Regions from separate parts of the Virgibacillus sp. LDC1 genome, predicted to be linked through region 2. Evidence: predicted binding sites of a transcription regulator. Region 2 holds the regulator's gene; each other region holds the start of a gene.

The links. Region 2 encodes Rex, which represses fermentation and respiration genes when NADH is low (regulators of the CRP and FNR family bind a similar motif). Its sites were predicted from a motif close to TTGTGAAATATTTCACAA; they were not measured.
Region 1: the regulator Rex is predicted to act here: its motif matches at 2,122-2,139, upstream of OHJ21_RS02260 (nitrate/nitrite transporter).
Region 3: the regulator Rex is predicted to act here: its motif matches at 1,693-1,710, upstream of OHJ21_RS30055 (TorD/DmsD family molecular chaperone).
Region 4: the regulator Rex is predicted to act here: its motif matches at 2,274-2,291, upstream of OHJ21_RS29685 (cytochrome ubiquinol oxidase subunit I).

The regions. Positions count from the first base shown of each region.
Region 1 is NZ_JAOXLZ010000001.1:487,064-491,113, reverse strand. Features, by position in the region: gene OHJ21_RS02265 (YwiC-like family protein) at 1-498, opposite strand, end outside; gene OHJ21_RS02260 (nitrate/nitrite transporter) at 550-2,064, opposite strand; gene OHJ21_RS02255 (response regulator transcription factor) at 2,232-2,879, opposite strand; gene OHJ21_RS02250 (sensor histidine kinase) at 2,876-3,958, opposite strand; gene OHJ21_RS02245 (GAF domain-containing protein) at 3,955-4,050, opposite strand, start outside.
Region 2 is NZ_JAOXLZ010000001.1:747,757-751,806, reverse strand. Features, by position in the region: gene OHJ21_RS03575 (hypothetical protein) at 1-412, opposite strand, end outside; gene OHJ21_RS03570 (cell wall elongation regulator TseB-like domain-containing protein) at 681-1,199, opposite strand; gene OHJ21_RS03565 (amidohydrolase) at 1,231-2,532, opposite strand; gene OHJ21_RS03560 (redox-sensing transcriptional repressor Rex) at 2,507-3,172, opposite strand; gene dinG (ATP-dependent DNA helicase DinG) at 3,235-4,050, opposite strand, start outside.
Region 3 is NZ_JAOXLZ010000006.1:492,583-496,632, reverse strand. Features, by position in the region: gene OHJ21_RS30060 (efflux RND transporter permease subunit) at 1-728, shown strand, start outside; gene OHJ21_RS30055 (TorD/DmsD family molecular chaperone) at 805-1,482, opposite strand; gene moaA (GTP 3',8-cyclase MoaA) at 1,824-2,828, shown strand; gene mobA (molybdenum cofactor guanylyltransferase) at 2,974-3,630, opposite strand; gene OHJ21_RS30040 (MFS transporter) at 3,822-4,050, shown strand, end outside.
Region 4 is NZ_JAOXLZ010000006.1:398,749-402,798, forward strand. Features, by position in the region: gene ade (adenine deaminase) at 283-2,085, shown strand; gene OHJ21_RS29685 (cytochrome ubiquinol oxidase subunit I) at 2,373-3,776, shown strand; gene cydB (cytochrome d ubiquinol oxidase subunit II) at 3,763-4,050, shown strand, end outside.

The DNA.
Region 1 (4,050 bases), 260 kb from region 2:
TACCGATTTGACAAAGAACACGGTGCCCGTAAAATATAGGAAATTATACGCAATGACGGCGGCAAGCATCGGATCGAAACCACCGCCCCCCAGCATATAAGCAGCGGCACCTCCGGTACAGAACAGCAGAATCGCGCAAATATCATTTAACAGCGCACGCTCCGCTTTCTGAAGGACATGCCAAACGTTCACCATGATCAGGATGAGCAGCACAGGTGCAAACCAGAGCATCGACGGCTTGAAGACAAGCACCGGAATCAGAAAAACCACGGCGATAAGGGTATAAATGATCCCCCAGGATATCCAAGTTTTACGTTGGGACGTCTTCTTTAAGGATTGCAGAAACGGATAGGATGCCATGTATAAACCTAACCACGCCAAAAATAGCGGAAGGTGCAGCAGAGCCGGTTTGGCTGCCGCCATTCCTATGATATAGGGTACACTGACCATAGCCCAGCCACCATGCTCCCGCGGGATGACAATCCTCGTCTTTTTCATGCGTTTCTCCCTCTCCAATCCATCAACTCATAGCCATCGTGATTCATATCTTCAGCCATTCGAACAACGGCCAGGCGGATGATAAGTAATATCGCTGAAGGTACCCACATACTGAACGATGTCACCCGATTCGTCCTTTACCGCGTTAATCGTCAGCAGCTCCAAGTACTCTTCTCCATCTTTCCGGCGGTTCCAAATCTCCCCCTGCCAGCTCCCGTGTTCCCTGATTTCAGACCACATCGCCTGATAAAACGCCGGTGATTGTCTTCCGGACTTCAATACGCTCGGATTTTTGCCGAGTACTTCCTCCTCCGAATATCCGGTTAACTTCGTGAATGCCGGATTGACGGCATTGATCCTACCGTTCGGATCCGTAACCAGAATCCCCTGGCCGGTGGAGTTAAACACCTCCGATTGTACGGTGAGTTTGTCCTGGTAGTACATCCATACCACAATAACGAAACTGGCGAGCGCAACCTGGGATAAGGCCATAAATCCAATGGAGTACTGCCCCGTAGCCGAATGGATGAAGGAAAGCATCAGCGGCGGGAAGAATCCGCCAAGGCCGCCCATCATGGACACGATACCGTTCACAATGCCCGCCTGCTTGTTGAAATAAAGGGGCACGAGTTTGAAAATAACCCCGTTTCCGAGACCGGCACCAACGGCAATGGTTAAGCATCCGGCCGTATATAAGCCAATGGATGGAGAGAATGCCAACAGGATGGCCGCAGCCGTGAGCCCTATGAATACGCCCATTAATAAGAACAGCGGTTTAAATTTATCCGCAAGCCAGCCGCCTACGGGACGTAATAAAGTGGCTACCAAAATGAACCCTGCCGTCCGCATCCCGGCGTCCACCTTCGCAAGCTCAAAATGGGTCACCAGGAAGTTTGGCAAGTACACTGTAAAGGCCACGAACGAACCGAATGTAATAAAATAAAAAAGCGAGAAAAACCACAATTTTTCATTTTTATACACGCCCTTGATCTGTTCCATTACCGGTGTTTTTACCTTTATTTCTTTGCGATCGCCTAAAAATGCATTTAGCACGGCAAATATCAGAAGTAGAACCAAATACAGCTGGACGGTTTTGGACCATCCGATCTGAGTCGCGATGACCGGTGCAGCAAATGTGGTAATGGCGGTACCGATGTTGCCCATCCCGTAAATCCCATTCACGAGTCCCAGCTTCTCTTTCGCATAATATTTAGGCAATGAGGTCACGCCAACCGAGAACACGGCCCCCCCGATCCCCAGGAACAAACCTCCGATCACCAGATGCGTAAAGGAGGAAGCCGCGCTGATAAAATAGACCGGAAACAGCAGCAGGATGAAGCTGGCGATAAAAACAATTCGTGCTCCCACCACATTGGCGTAATAGCCAAGCGGAATCCGGAGAACGGAACCCAGCACCACCGGAATAGCCGTCAGAATCGCGAGCCGGTCGGCCGAAATGGAGATGTCCTCTCGAATAAACGGCAGGAGCGCGGAGATGATGACCCATACCATAAAGCCAAGCACCAGATTCATTGTTTGCAGCGGAAGCTGCAGCTTTTTGATCATTTCCATCACCTTTTCTAAAGCATAATGAATGGCATATTGATCCCCAGCTCCTATTGTACGTGCACCTATTCACAATGCTAATAGGGAAGTTCCCTGAATCTCTCCGGGGAACTTCCCTATTCCTTAAAGCAACGACCCTTAATTGCGCCCTCTTGTATATGTAAGGACTAAAAATCCAGCAATTTTTTCTTCAATGCATATTCCACTAACTCCGGACGGCTTTTCAAATTCAGCTTTTCCATGATTTTGGCCTTGTGCGCTTCCACCGTCTTGACCGATACGAATAGTTTTTCTGCGATTTCCTTATTGCCATAACCCTTGGCGATCAGAGGCAGGATCTCAATCTCCCTTTTGGACAGACTGTTAAACGGATCTTGCTCCGCACTCTCACTATCTTTCTTAATAAACTCCCGAACCAGGGATGTAGCCATCTGGGGATGGATATAGGTCCCTCCCTTATGCACCATGCGGATGGCGGAGATTAATTCATCATCCGGCGCATTTTTGAGTACGTAACCTGAAGCCCCGTTTTTTAAAACATGAAACAGATAATCGTCATCATCATACATGGTTAGAATCAGAATTTTCGTTTCCGGAAATTCACTGCTGATCTTGCCGGTCGCAATCAGCCCGCTTTCGCCGGGAGGCATGCTTAAATCCATCAACAGCACATTCGGCCGGTGCTTCGCCACCATGGTGTAAGCTTCCATGCCGTCTGCCGCCGTCGCGACAACCTCCATATCTTCCTGGTAATTCAGAATCATGGAAAATCCGCTGCGGACCACGGCATGATCATCCGCAATCACAATTTTCATGTACCCATCACCTCCAGCTTGTCGTCACCATTCGTAAGCGGAATGTTAAGCTGAATCGTCGTACCCTCACCGGGAGCGGAAAGCAAAATAAACTGACCACCGACCAGCTCTGCGCGTTCGCGCATCCCGTACAGTCCCAGTCCGGTTCCCTTAGCTTCATCAATGACCCTGTTAAACCCGACTCCACGGTCCCGGACGGTTAACTGAAGGTAGCCATTCACTTCACATAAGCGTACATGCACCTCATCCGTTCCTGAATATTTCATGGCATTCAGCACCGCTTCCTGGCATACCCGGTACACAACCGTTTCAATCTCGCTGCCGTAGCGTGCTGCCGCTAACTCCGCAGAAAAATCAACCAGCACTCCGTAGTTCTTTCCAATCCATTTAAAATGGGAGCGGAAGGCAGCCTCAAGCCCCAAATCATCTAATGAAGCCGGCCTGAGTTCAACGGATAAATGCCGGATATCATCCAGAAGCCTGGTTAAAGATACCTCGGTCTGGTGCAGTTTCTTGAGCACATCCTCGCCCACGTTCATATATTTAACAACACGCAGGTCGACCAGTGAGCTGAGCAGCTCTTGAGCCACGCTATCATGCAGTTCGCGGGATATCCGCTTGCGCTCGTCCTCCTGTGCCTTGATAACGTATTTCAGCATATTCGTCCGCTGCAGTATTTCCTGTGTCTTCTGCTGCTTCGTCAGATCGAGGAGCATCATGACCCGGATGCCGCGAGCTTCATCGATGATATGGTAACTGGCCGCATAGGGAACGATTCCTTCGCCACGTGTCTTCAGATAGACTTGGAACGATGAAAACTCTCCATCCGGATAATCCAGATAGCAAGTGGAGCAGGTTATGAGATCCTGTTCATCGGTGTAGCCTTTGCAGGTTTGGCAGAAGGAACCATCCGCACCGGACTGCATCCTCTCGATCACTTCAATGTCTAGGATGTTCTCCGCTGCCGGATTCATTGCCACCACGCTGCCCTTTTCGTCAATAAAAAAAATGGCCTCCATGCTATTCTGATACATATTTCTAAGCAGTTCGCTTAAATGCTCATCCGTCATTTGAATCAAGGCTGTGATACCTCCTTGGCATAAAAAGCCCCAAATTCCGTGCCTATTCCTTCCTGAAACGATTCAAAGGACAGTGGATCCAGCACGTTTTC
Region 2 (4,050 bases):
AATTCGGAGACTGGGCAGCAAGCTGCTCGAGCGATGATTGAATATCGGTATACTGCTTATTATCCATTGCTTCGGCGACTGAAAGCATGGCCTTCTCCCACCATTGATCCAGTGCTTCCGAGGAATGGTCCTCCACCTGGATTTTCAATTCCCGCTTGCCAATCACAGACTTGCCTTCCTTCTTAATATGCTGAACCAAACCTTGTAAATTTGTATCTGGAGCCAAATCAAGATTCAAAGTAACGGTATTCTGTTTAATATCTATATGAGAATCCTTCACGCCGTCATATTGTGACACAACATTTGCCAGCGGATTTTGCAAAGCCATCTGCCGATACAGAAACCATCCGCCAAAGAGAACCGATGCTGAGATCACGACAGTCAGCATGATAGGTACAATGCGTAGTTTCATGAAGTTCCTCCTTCATTTCCTGTATAAAATTTTGTCTATCATTTTGTAACACAAAAATACATATAACAACGATATATTCCGATGCATGTAATTTATATGCTCGTTTTGTACAAGTACGAGTATATCACATCTTATATACTTTTTCATGCATGTCTGTGAAAATATTTAGAACAGTTTTTCCATATTTTTTCTGAATCCGCTTACAATTATGAAAGAAAAAGAGAAGCCCCTCTTAAATAGTAAGGGACGCCTCTCTTTACTTCGTTTATTATTGATTTGGAAGAATAATGTCATTACCGATCGTGTTACCGTCTTGAAAACGATAAAACCGATAGCCGCGCTGACCGTTGTGTTCATACTGCAGCTGCCAGGCATACTCGCCTTCATACATTCCAGGCAGCAATCGCTTAATTTCCACACCAGGCAATTCGTTATAAATCTGATCCCGAATCTGGGCTTCCGACATCCCTGTATTCAATAAAACGGACTGGACAGCATCGGCACCTTCAACAGGTATGTTGTCATCTGTAAATTTTACCCATACCATACGATCTTGATTGTCCTGATCCTTGCCGCTTACCACCCAATAGTTATTATCCTCGCCCCACACCGATTTATAGGTCTTTCCGGACGAAACCAATTGGCCATGCTGCTTGGCGGCAGCAATCGCCATTCTTTCTTCATTCCAAGTGTCTTTCATAACATATGAATAATAGAGCTGTAAACCAAGCAGTAACAGCAGCACGCCGGATACACTAAGCAAGATCCACTTCGTTTTTTTCTTCAAATCCGTCTTCCTCGCTCCCCTTGATTATTCCCTAGAGGGTTGTAAGACGCTCAAAGGCACGCTGCGCTTCCCGGCGGATACGTTCCTCATCGAGAGTAAGGCTCGCGCCATTCTTCACGACCTGCTTACCGTCAACCCATACATGCTCAACATCCTTCGCACTGGCGGAGTAGATAGCATGAGAAATATAATCCGTCTTCGGAAGGAAGTGCGCCTGATCCGTGTTCAGTGCGATCATATCTGCCTTCATTCCTACCGCAAGCGTACCGATATCCGCAAGGAAAGCTGACTTGGCACCATACTCTGTACCCATCCGAAGCGCTTCGGATGCAGGAATCGCGGTTGGATCCCCGCTTACTCCTTTATGGATCAGTGCCGCCAGGCGCATCTCTTCAAACATATCCAGATTATTATTGCTCGCAGGTCCATCGGTACCCAAAGACACGGTGACCCCGGCTTTCAGTAGTGCAGGCACGCGAGCGATGCCGCTGGCAAGCTTCAGATTGCTGCCTGGATTATGCGACACCATCACTTGATGCTTAGCCAGGATTTCGATTTCTTCATCGGTCAGATGGACGGCATGCGCAAGCAGCGTTGGACGGGAAAACATGCCAAGCTTCTCCAAATGGGCAACAGGGCGGAGTCCGTAATCATTTACATTCTGAGCGACTTCCGTTTCCGTTTCGGACATATGCGTATGCAAAGGCAGATTCAGATCATGGGATGCCTGAACGAATTTCTCGATGAAATCCGGCGGGCATGTGTAAGGTGCATGCGGCGAGATCATCGTCGTAATTCTTCCGTCCGCCTTGCCATGCCAGTCTTTCGCGAATGCAACCGCCTCATCCAGCTTCTGCTGCTGCACCTCAGGCGGACATAATCCGATGACACCGCGTGTCAGTACGCCGCGCATTCCTGAGTCCTGCACAACATTTGCAACCTGATCCATATGATCATACATATCCACAAACGTCGTGGTTCCGCCTTTGATCATCTCAAGCACGGAGAGTGAGGTTCCCCAGTAAACATCGTCGGCCGTGAATTTGGCTTCCATAGGCCACATTTTTTCCTGAAGCCATACCTGCAGTGCCAGATCGTCGCCATAACCGCGGAGAAGCGACATCGCCGCATGTCCGTGCGTGTTCACCAATCCAGGCAGGAAAAACAGATGGGTTCCGTCGATAATTTCTGTTCCCTCTTGGACGGTTGGCTCTTCTTCACCCAGGTAGGTTATCCGGTCATTCTCCACAACCATATATCCGCGTAGCACGGACCTTCCTTTCTCTAGTACCGCAAACGTTCCGTTTTTAACCATCCACTTCGTTGTCGTCATGTGCTGTATCCTCCTTACCGTTATCCAAATAATAGGCCAAACTTTGCAAATCCGTAGTAAAATCAGCCGTATGAATCCGGATATGGGATGGAGCTTTCAGGATGGTCGGCGCAAAATTCAGAATAGCCTCGATGCCTGCGGCGATAAGCTGATTCGCTACATTTTGCGCTTCAAAATCCGGAACGGTGATAATCCCGATACGAATGCCGTACTCATGAACCGTCTTCTCCAGTTCCTCCATCGGCTGTACAACCAAATTGTTTATTTTCATACCAACTTTGGGAGAATACGAATCGAAAACCGCCACAATCTTCATATTGTCCTTCAGAAATGCATTGTAATTTGATAATGCATGTCCAAGATTACCGGCCCCAATCAATGCGACATTGATCTTCTGGTCCAGCTTTAGAATCTGGCGAATTTTCTCGATCAGATAAGATACGTCATATCCGATCCCTTTCCGTCCAAAATCACCGAAATACGCTAGGTCCTTACGAATTTGAGCAGGATTGAGGTCCAGTTTTTGTCCCAGTTCCTGGGAGGAAACCGTGGAGACCTCCCTTTTCTGAAGCTCATTCAAATAGCGCAAGTATACAGGTAATCTGCGGACCACGGCTTCCGAAATTTTTTCCGATTTCATGCATGCTCCCCCTAATAATAGGTTAATAACTACATTTCAATGTGATCGTTCATGGTTTCACTTTATTCAGCTTGGTTCTCTACGCCTGCCTCTTCCTGCAGCCATTCCGAAATTCGGGGAACAATCCCCTCGGTCGGCATGTGCTCCATCTTTGGTCCCGGCAAGGAATATAGGAAATATTTTCCGTAATAGGATTCAATGACCCGGGTATCGTACACGATGACAATCCCCTTGTCTTGCGCTGTCCGTACCAGTCGGCCAAATCCCTGTTTGAAGCGAATGACGGCTTGCGGAACCGAAAGCTTCATGAAGGGGTTCTTCTTCTGCTGCTGCAGCAATTCGCTCTTGGCTTCAACCAAAGGGTGATTCGGCGGCTGGAACGGCAGCCGGACGATCGCAAGGCAAGTGAGCGCCTCACCGGGTATGTCAACCCCTTCCCAGAAGGAGCTGGTACCCAGCAGAACCGAGGCGCTGCTATCCTGGAATCTCCGGATTAACTTGGTACGGCTGGTTCCATCCATCCCTTGTCCCAGTACGGTAATATCGCTGGATGCCAGCGCCTCCTTCAAGGGCTCATGCACCTGACGCAGCATCCGGTACGAGGTGAACAGGACAAGCATACGTCCATGCGTAGCGATTGCCGTATCGGCCAATGATTGCACTAGTGTATTCACAAAGAGTGCATCCCCGACCGAGCCCTTCACGCTCGGAAAATCGCGCGGCACGACAAGGAGAGCCTGCTCCCTGTAATTAAACGGGGACGGCAGCAGAACCGTGTTCAGGTTGCCGCTATCTGCCGCTTCCTGTAGACCCAAATTCTCGATCATGAACTGGAACGATTTGTCCACCGACAAGGTCGCCGACGTCAGGATCACGCT
Region 3 (4,050 bases), on a different contig from region 2:
TACCGATCAAAGATGTGGCCAAGGTGGAAAAAGGAACGACTCCAGATTCCATTATGCGCATCGACGGGAAAATGGTTGTGACCGTCACAGCCGATATCTTGTCCAGCGATGTTGGTTCGGCCTCCACCAACCTGGAGACTGAAGTGAACAAGCTTGAGCTTCCAGACGGCGTATCCGTCCAGTTCGGAGGCGTCACCGAGCAAATCAACGAAACCTTCGGACAGCTTGGACTCGCTATGCTGGCAGCCATTGCGATTGTATACTTTGTGCTTGTGGTTACATTCGGTGGCGGTCTCGCACCGTTCGCCATCCTGTTCTCACTGCCGTTCATTGTCATCGGAGCCATTATCGGCTTGCTCGTCACAGGCGAGACATTGAACGTGTCTGCACTCATGGGCGTACTCATGCTGATCGGTATCGTCGTGACCAATGCGATTGTATTGATCGACCGCGTGATCCATATGGAACGCGAAGGAATGAGCACCCGCGAAGCCCTGCTAGAAGCCGGGGCTACCCGTCTTCGTCCAATCTTGATGACGGCACTCGCAACCATCGGCGCTCTCCTGCCTCTCGTATTCGGCTGGGAGAACAGCGCAGGCATCATCTCGAAAGGTCTCGGCATTACGGTTATCGGCGGTCTGATCAGTTCGACGCTGCTCACGCTCGTAGTGGTACCTATCGTGTACGAGTTCCTGATGAAGTTCAGCAAGAAAAGAATCGAAGATTAAGTAGAACACCAAAGCCCCGGCTTCCTACACTAGGAGACCGGGGCTTTTTTTGATGACGATGATGTTGTCTTGCTCGCTAATGTACCAGCACAGCTTCCCTGGAATGCTTCCACGTCTTCAGCATGTTCAGATCCTGTGCGAGGAACTCCTCCAGCAGACTGAATACCGACTGATACAGCGGACTTTTCGTGGATTCCTTCAAATCTTTGCAGAGAGATGGCACCCATGACAACAGATGCTCCTCCAGAAACTTCTCTTGAACCTCCATCAATTGCAGCATGCTATGTTCACAATACGTATTGTTCAGCATACGGTCATGAAGCAGTGTCATAAATTCCAGTTCAATGGCTATATGATCGTCCGCTTCGCCGTGCAGTTTATTAAAGGCAACACCGACGGATGCATAACAATCGGCTAAATCCTGAGCGCATCCATCCTTCGTATAATGAGACTCTGCCGCCTGACGCTGTTTGGACTGCTGAAGCAATCGACGGTATTCCGCCCCTTCATATTCGCAAATCCGAACCAATTCCTCAGGTGAGCGTCCACATAAATATGTCATCAGGTCCGTACCGGCCTTCGAACATTCCGCAGCCTTGCTAATTCCACTTCCGCGGCTCCATTCCGCAATCATAGACAAGCTGGGCCAATTGCCCAAAAAATCAATCAGCAGCTCGTAGACCGTCCCCCGGTTTTCAAGCCATCTGTGACAGACGTCAGGCACCTCCAAAGTTTGAACAGGTGATATCGCCATATCGAACCTCCTATTGGTAACCTTTCTTGTTGGATGTGATATCCTTGACAGTATATCTTAGATGAACGTCTAATGAAAGCAGTTTGAAATGATTTCCGAAAATTTCGGAAAAATCAGGAAACTTTCGGAAATCTAGAATGTCACTACTCGCTTTCAAGGGGAGAAAGCTTTTGTCCACAGCTTCAATATACTGGATCCCGAAAGCGTTTTCTGTGATTCTTCTCACAAAACAATGGCCGTTTTGCCGCAGCTTGTCCTGCCGGCATGACCCAAAAGGTGCATTGACTCCCGTACGGGGAATAGCTACAATGTGACCATGCATGCTATAAAGGGGGATTTCCATGATCGAACCGCTTAAAGATTCTTTCGGTCGGGTCCATGATTATATTCGTATCTCAGTGACGGATCGATGCAATCTTCGTTGTGTCTATTGTATGCCGGAAGAAGGGGTGGAATTCCAACCTCACGATCAGATTATGAGCTATGAAGAGATCGCAGCGATCATGCGCGTCCTTGCCCCTATGGGCGTCTCCAAAGTACGCCTTACCGGCGGCGAGCCGCTGGTGCGCAAGGATCTGGAGTCCTTGGTCCATATGATTGCTTCCATTGATGGAATTCAAGATATTTCCCTCACCACCAACGGGATCATGCTCCCATCCAAAGCTCGTCTGCTTAAGGAAGCGGGACTTACCCGAATCAACATCAGCCTGGATTCGCTTCATGAGGAGCGATACGCCCGCATCACGCGCGGCGGTCAAGTGCGCAAAGTGCTGGAAGGCATTGAAGCCGCTTATGAAGCCGGCCTGGATCCCATCAAACTGAACATGGTGTTAATGAAGGGCTTCAACGAAGACGAGATTCGCGACTTTATCGCGCTGACGCTCGATCGTCCCCTTCATGTCCGCTTTATTGAATACATGCCGATCGGCCAAGCATCCGATGCCTGGCGAGATTCATATATGCCGCTGAGCCGGGTATCCGAAGTGTGCCAGGAGGCGGGTTGGACCATTCAAGAAGAGCAGGGGCCATCCGGCAATGGGCCCTCACAAAATATGAAGGTGGTTGGAGCTACAGGAACCTTCGGTCTGATCCATCCGGTCAGCGATCATTTCTGCGATTCCTGCAACCGCCTCAGGCTGACGGCTGACGGCCACATCAAAGCTTGCCTGTACTGGTCCGACGAATTTAACGTGCGCCGCGTCGTCGATGATCCTTCCGCGGTGGCGAACCTGTTCCGCAAAGCGCTGGGCGCCAAACCGCTGAATCATGAAATGGCGCTCGCGCTCGAGAAAAAAACGCAAAGCCATACCCCCACCGTCCGGCGTATGTCACAGATCGGCGGATAAACCATCTGCTGTGCGTATAATAGCCGAAGGCAGTCGTTTTATCTATATTAAAATCCCCGCCAAGCATTTAGATGGCGGGGATTTTTTTAGGATGAGTACCGGTTTCATCAACCTTTGCACCTTGATGCTGCTATGAGAAACTCTACTATTGTTCCTCAGGAAAGTCCGAGTTCAGCAGGCCGCCTGCTGCCTCGTATTCCCCAGGCGTGTTCATATTAAATAAAATCCTGCGCGGATCAAGGCCCGTCATTGCCTCTAATTGCTCCTCGTGCACGAAGACGGCATCCAGCTCCTGCACCCACTCTACCATGCGCAATTGTCCCTTGATCAGCCTGCGTTCAAGGCCTTCTGCGGTTTCTTTGCGATAAGCCGCCAGCAGCGGATGCACCCTACCATCTACAACGGGGATGACCGCGGCGGCTGTGTGCTGCTTGTTCGCCAGATCCAGTAGTCCCCGAAGGAAACGCTCATGGATATGGGGCATGTCGCACGCAGCAACCATGTTCCATGTGCTTTGGGATGACTTGAGCGCTGCATGGAGTCCCGCCATCGGGCCTTGCCCGACATAAAGGTCGGGAACGCATTCCAGTCCGAGAAATGGATAAGAGTCCGGGGCATTGGTGGATAGGATTACCCGTCCGCTAACCTTGCCAAGCGCCTGAACGGTTCGTTCGATTAGACTCATTCCCTCTATGGGCAGCAGCGCCTTGTTTCTCCCCATTCTCCGGGAGGCTCCACCTGCAAGCACGATACCCGTCACCTGGTCCGGCGGAAGGCCGACATCTATGGGTTGACCGCTCATATGCTCTACCAGCCTTTCTTACACGTTGTAAAAAAACTTGATTCAGTTTATAGGTTAATAACCAGAATAATGGAAAATCATTTAAAAGATGGTTTGTATCCCTTTTCAATGCGTGATACATTGAAAGGAAAGCGGCTTATTTTTCGTTGCCGCGATTTTGGATTGCATTCGGTTTGAAAGGAATGACCTACTTGCGGAATATGGACAATGCTCAACCTTCGCTGACATCGCTCAAGCTGTTCAACTTCTTCATTTACGGAACCATGGTCATCTTCACCGGTTTCTTCCAGTTATATTTGCAAGACATCGGCATGAGCAAAATCGAAATCGGCAGCCTGATGGCCATCGCGCCATTTGTGTCCATCTTCGCAAATCCGTTCTGGGGATTCTGGGGTGATCGGGCAGCCAACATTAAACGCG
Region 4 (4,050 bases), on a different contig from region 2:
CAAGCTTCGAAGTTTATACGTTCTGATATCTATAAGAAAAACGTCTATCGACGCACTTTCACAGATGACAGACCGCGATTAGATGAAGTTTTTATTGCGATATCAGGAAGTTACAGGCTTCGAAGTTTATACGTTCTGATATCTATAAGAAAAACGTCTATCGACGCACTTTCACAGATGACAGACCGCGATTAGATGAAGTTTTTATTGCGATATCAGGAAGTTACGAGCTTCGAAGTTTATACGTTCTGATATCTAAAAAAAGGGGAGCGTGCATTCATCATGAGTTCAATTAAAAGACAGAAACGATACGAGGTCAGCCGGCAGCTGGGGAAGGTTGCGTTAGGACAAGAGCCAGCCGATCTGGTTATCAAAAACGGCACGCTGGTCAATGTGTTTACGGGTGAGCTTCAGGAACGGGTAGACGTGGCGATGGCGTACGGGCGCATCGCTTATATCGGCAACGCCGATCATACGATCGGGAAAGGGACGCAGGTGATCGAAGCGAATGGCCGGTTTATCTCGCCTGGTCTGCTCGACGGTCATATGCATGTGGAGAGCACGATGCTCACCGTGACCGAGTTTGCCAAGGCGGCTATCGTTAGCGGAACGACCGGGGTTTATATGGATCCCCATGAGATCGCCAACGTATTCGGCATGGAGGGCGTGCGCTGGATGCACGAGGAAGGGCAGCAGCTGCCGATGAAGGTGTTCACCACCATTCCTTCCTGCGTACCGGCGACGTTTGATCTGGAGGATGCCGGTGCGCAGCTGGGCGTAGCCGACATCGAGGAAGGGCTGACCTGGCCTGGCGTCGCCGGGCTTGGCGAAGTGATGAACTTCCCGGGCGTCGTGTACGGCGATCCGACCATGAGCGGGGAGATTGAAGCTACGCTGCGTGCAGGCAAGACCGTAACAGGGCATTTTCCGGCCGAGGATGACCGGATGCTGCAGGCATATATGGCAACCGGCGTAAGCTCCGACCATGAGACGGTAACGAGAGAACAGGCCCTGGAGAAGGTCCGTCTCGGCATGCACCTGATGATCCGCGAGGGTTCGGCTTGGCAGGATGTAAAGGAAGTTGTTAAGGTCATAACGGAAGATAAGGTGCGAACAGACAATATTTCTCTGGTTACGGATGATGTGTATCCACAGACGCTGCTGAGGCTCGGTCACATGAACCATGTGGTCCGCCGCGCTATAGAAGAGGGCGTGGACCCGGTTACGGCGATCCAGCTGGGAACGATCAACGTGGCTCGTTATTTCGGCATGGACATGGAGCTGGGCAGCATTTCACCTGGCAAAACGGCGGATATTTTGCTGATTGATGATCTGTTGAGCATGGTACCTTCAGTCGTGATCACGGATGGCGAAGTGGTTGCAGAGAACGGCCGGCTCGTGAAGGAGTTCCCGGTATATCAATACCCGGAAAAAGCCTTTCAATCGGTTCGGCTGCAGCGTTCGCTTACCGCTGATGACTTTCTGCAGCGCAGCAAGTTCGATGCGACGCGTACGGAAGTGAATGTGGTGCGCGTCATCGAGAACAGTGCCCGTACCGCTAAAATGACCGCGGTGCTCTCTGTGGAGCAAGGCGTCATCCAGCCGGACCTGAATCAAGATGTGGTTCAGCTGGCATGCATCGAGCGCCACAGCGCAACCGGGCAAATCTCGCTCGGTTTTGCGAACGGCTTCGGACTCAAGACCGGCGCGGTTGCTTCCACGGTTGCGCACGACAGCCACAATCTGCTCGTGATGGGCACGAATGCCGAGGATATGGCACTCGCGGCGAATGAGCTGGCGGCGTGCGGAGGCGGCATGATCGTGGTACGGGACGGCAAGGTGCTGGCGAAGGTGGCGATGCCGATTGCTGGTTTGCTGGCGGACCGTCCGGTTGAGATCGTAGCGGAGGAAGTCGCTGCCTTGGAGGAAGCTTGGAAGGAGCTTGGATGCTACATCCATGCACCGTTCATGACCTTCTCGCTCATTGCGCTGCCGGTGATTCCGGAAATCCGCATTACCAACCGCGGGATCGCGGACGTAACGGAATTCAAGCTCATCGAGACCGAGATTGGCCCGGTTCAATAAGGTTGCAGACATACCGAAGCAGGTTGGCCTGATGGCGAACCTGCTTTTTTGTATCGTAAATACAACGTTTTGACCGCCGGCAGAGGCAGCGAGCCGTTTCCATTTTTTCGATGCTCAGTTATACCGTTGTCCACTTAGTGATTTTCGTCACAAATTTATAACTTTTTGCCCCGGTTTCAGTCCTGATATTGTGATGTTTATCACAATCCTTTGCATCGCGGTCTGCGACAATACAAAAAGAATCAAATTTGAAGTGATCACGTGAGCTAAAGGAAGGGGTATCTGATATGGATCCGGTTATGCTGGCGCGAATTCAATTCGCATCGACAACCATTTTTCACTTTATTTTCGTACCGTTGTCCATCGGATTGGCGTTTCTGATTGCCATCATGGAGACGATGTATGTTGTCAAAGGCCAGGAAGTCTACAAGAAAATGGCCAAGTTCTGGGGAAAGCTGTTCCTGATTAACTTTGCGGTCGGGGTTGTGACGGGGATTCTGCAGGAATTCCAGTTCGGCATGAACTGGTCGGATTACTCGCGCTTTGTCGGGGACGTGTTTGGCACACCGCTTGCGATCGAAGCTCTGCTGGCATTTTTCCTTGAGTCGACGTTTATTGGGCTGTGGATATTCGGGTGGGACCGGTTATCGAAGAAGGTCCATCTGCTCAGCATCTGGCTGGTGTCCTTCGGCACCCTGATGTCCGCCTTCTGGATTCTGGCAGCGAATTCGTTCATGCAGCGTCCCGTCGGGTTCGAGATAAACAATGGGCGGGCGGAGATGAACGATTTCTTCGCACTGATTACGAACGGTCAGCTGCTGGTGGAGTTCCCGCACACGATCTTCGGAGCTTTGGCAACCGGGGCGTTCCTCGTAGCAGGTGTGAGTGCCTACAAGCTGATGAAGAAGCAGGATTTGGATTTCTTTAAAAAATCATTTCACATCGCCATCGTGATTGGCCTCATCACCTCCATTCTGGTTGCGGTATTCGGTCACCAGCAGGCGCAGTATCTGGTGGATACGCAGCCGATGAAGATGGCCGCTGCGGAGAGCCTGTGGGAAACGAGTGACGATCCTGCGCCTTGGACGGTCATTGCAGCCATCGATCCGGATAAGCAGGAGAACACGATGGAGTTCAAAATCCCGTATTTGCTCAGCTTTTTGTCCTACAGCAAATTTTCCGGCGAAGTCATCGGAATGAAAGAGCTGCAAGCGCAATATGAGCAGGAATATGGCCCTGGAGACTATATCCCGCCGGTCCGTACCACGTTCTGGAGCTTCCGGATTATGGTGGCCGCAGGCAGCATCATGATTCTGCTGGGATTGTACGGAGCATGGCTGATGCTGCGCAAAAAGGTCGAGAAGGCTGGCAAATGGTTCCTCAGACTGATGCTGTTCGGTATTTCGCTGCCGTTCATCGCCAACACGTCGGGGTGGATTATGACGGAGATCGGACGACAGCCGTGGACGGTATTCGGGCTGATCACTACGGAGAACAGTGTTTCACCGAACGTGAGCGCAGGCTCGATTCTGTTCTCGCTCATCATGTTTACCGCCATTTATGCGGTGCTGGCAGCCGTCATGGCGTATCTGTTCATCAAAGTCATTAAGAAAGGACCGTATGCGGCGGAGGAAGACGACCACCACGCAAGCGATCCGTTTAATAAGGAGGGCTACAATGCTGTCTCTTAACGAACTGTGGTTTGTGCTTGTTGCCGTATTGTTTATCGGGTTCTTCTTCTTGGAGGGCTTCGACTTTGGGGTCGGGATGTCCACGCAGCTGCTGGCCAAAAATGATACCCAGCGCCGGGTGCTGATCAACTCGATCGGCCCGTTCTGGGATGCCAACGAGGTCTGGCTGTTGACGGCGGGCGGCGCCATGTTCGCCGCCTTCCCGAACTGGTATGCCACGCTGTTCAGCGGGTTCTACATTCCGCTTGTCTTTCTTCTGCTGGCCTTGATCGGC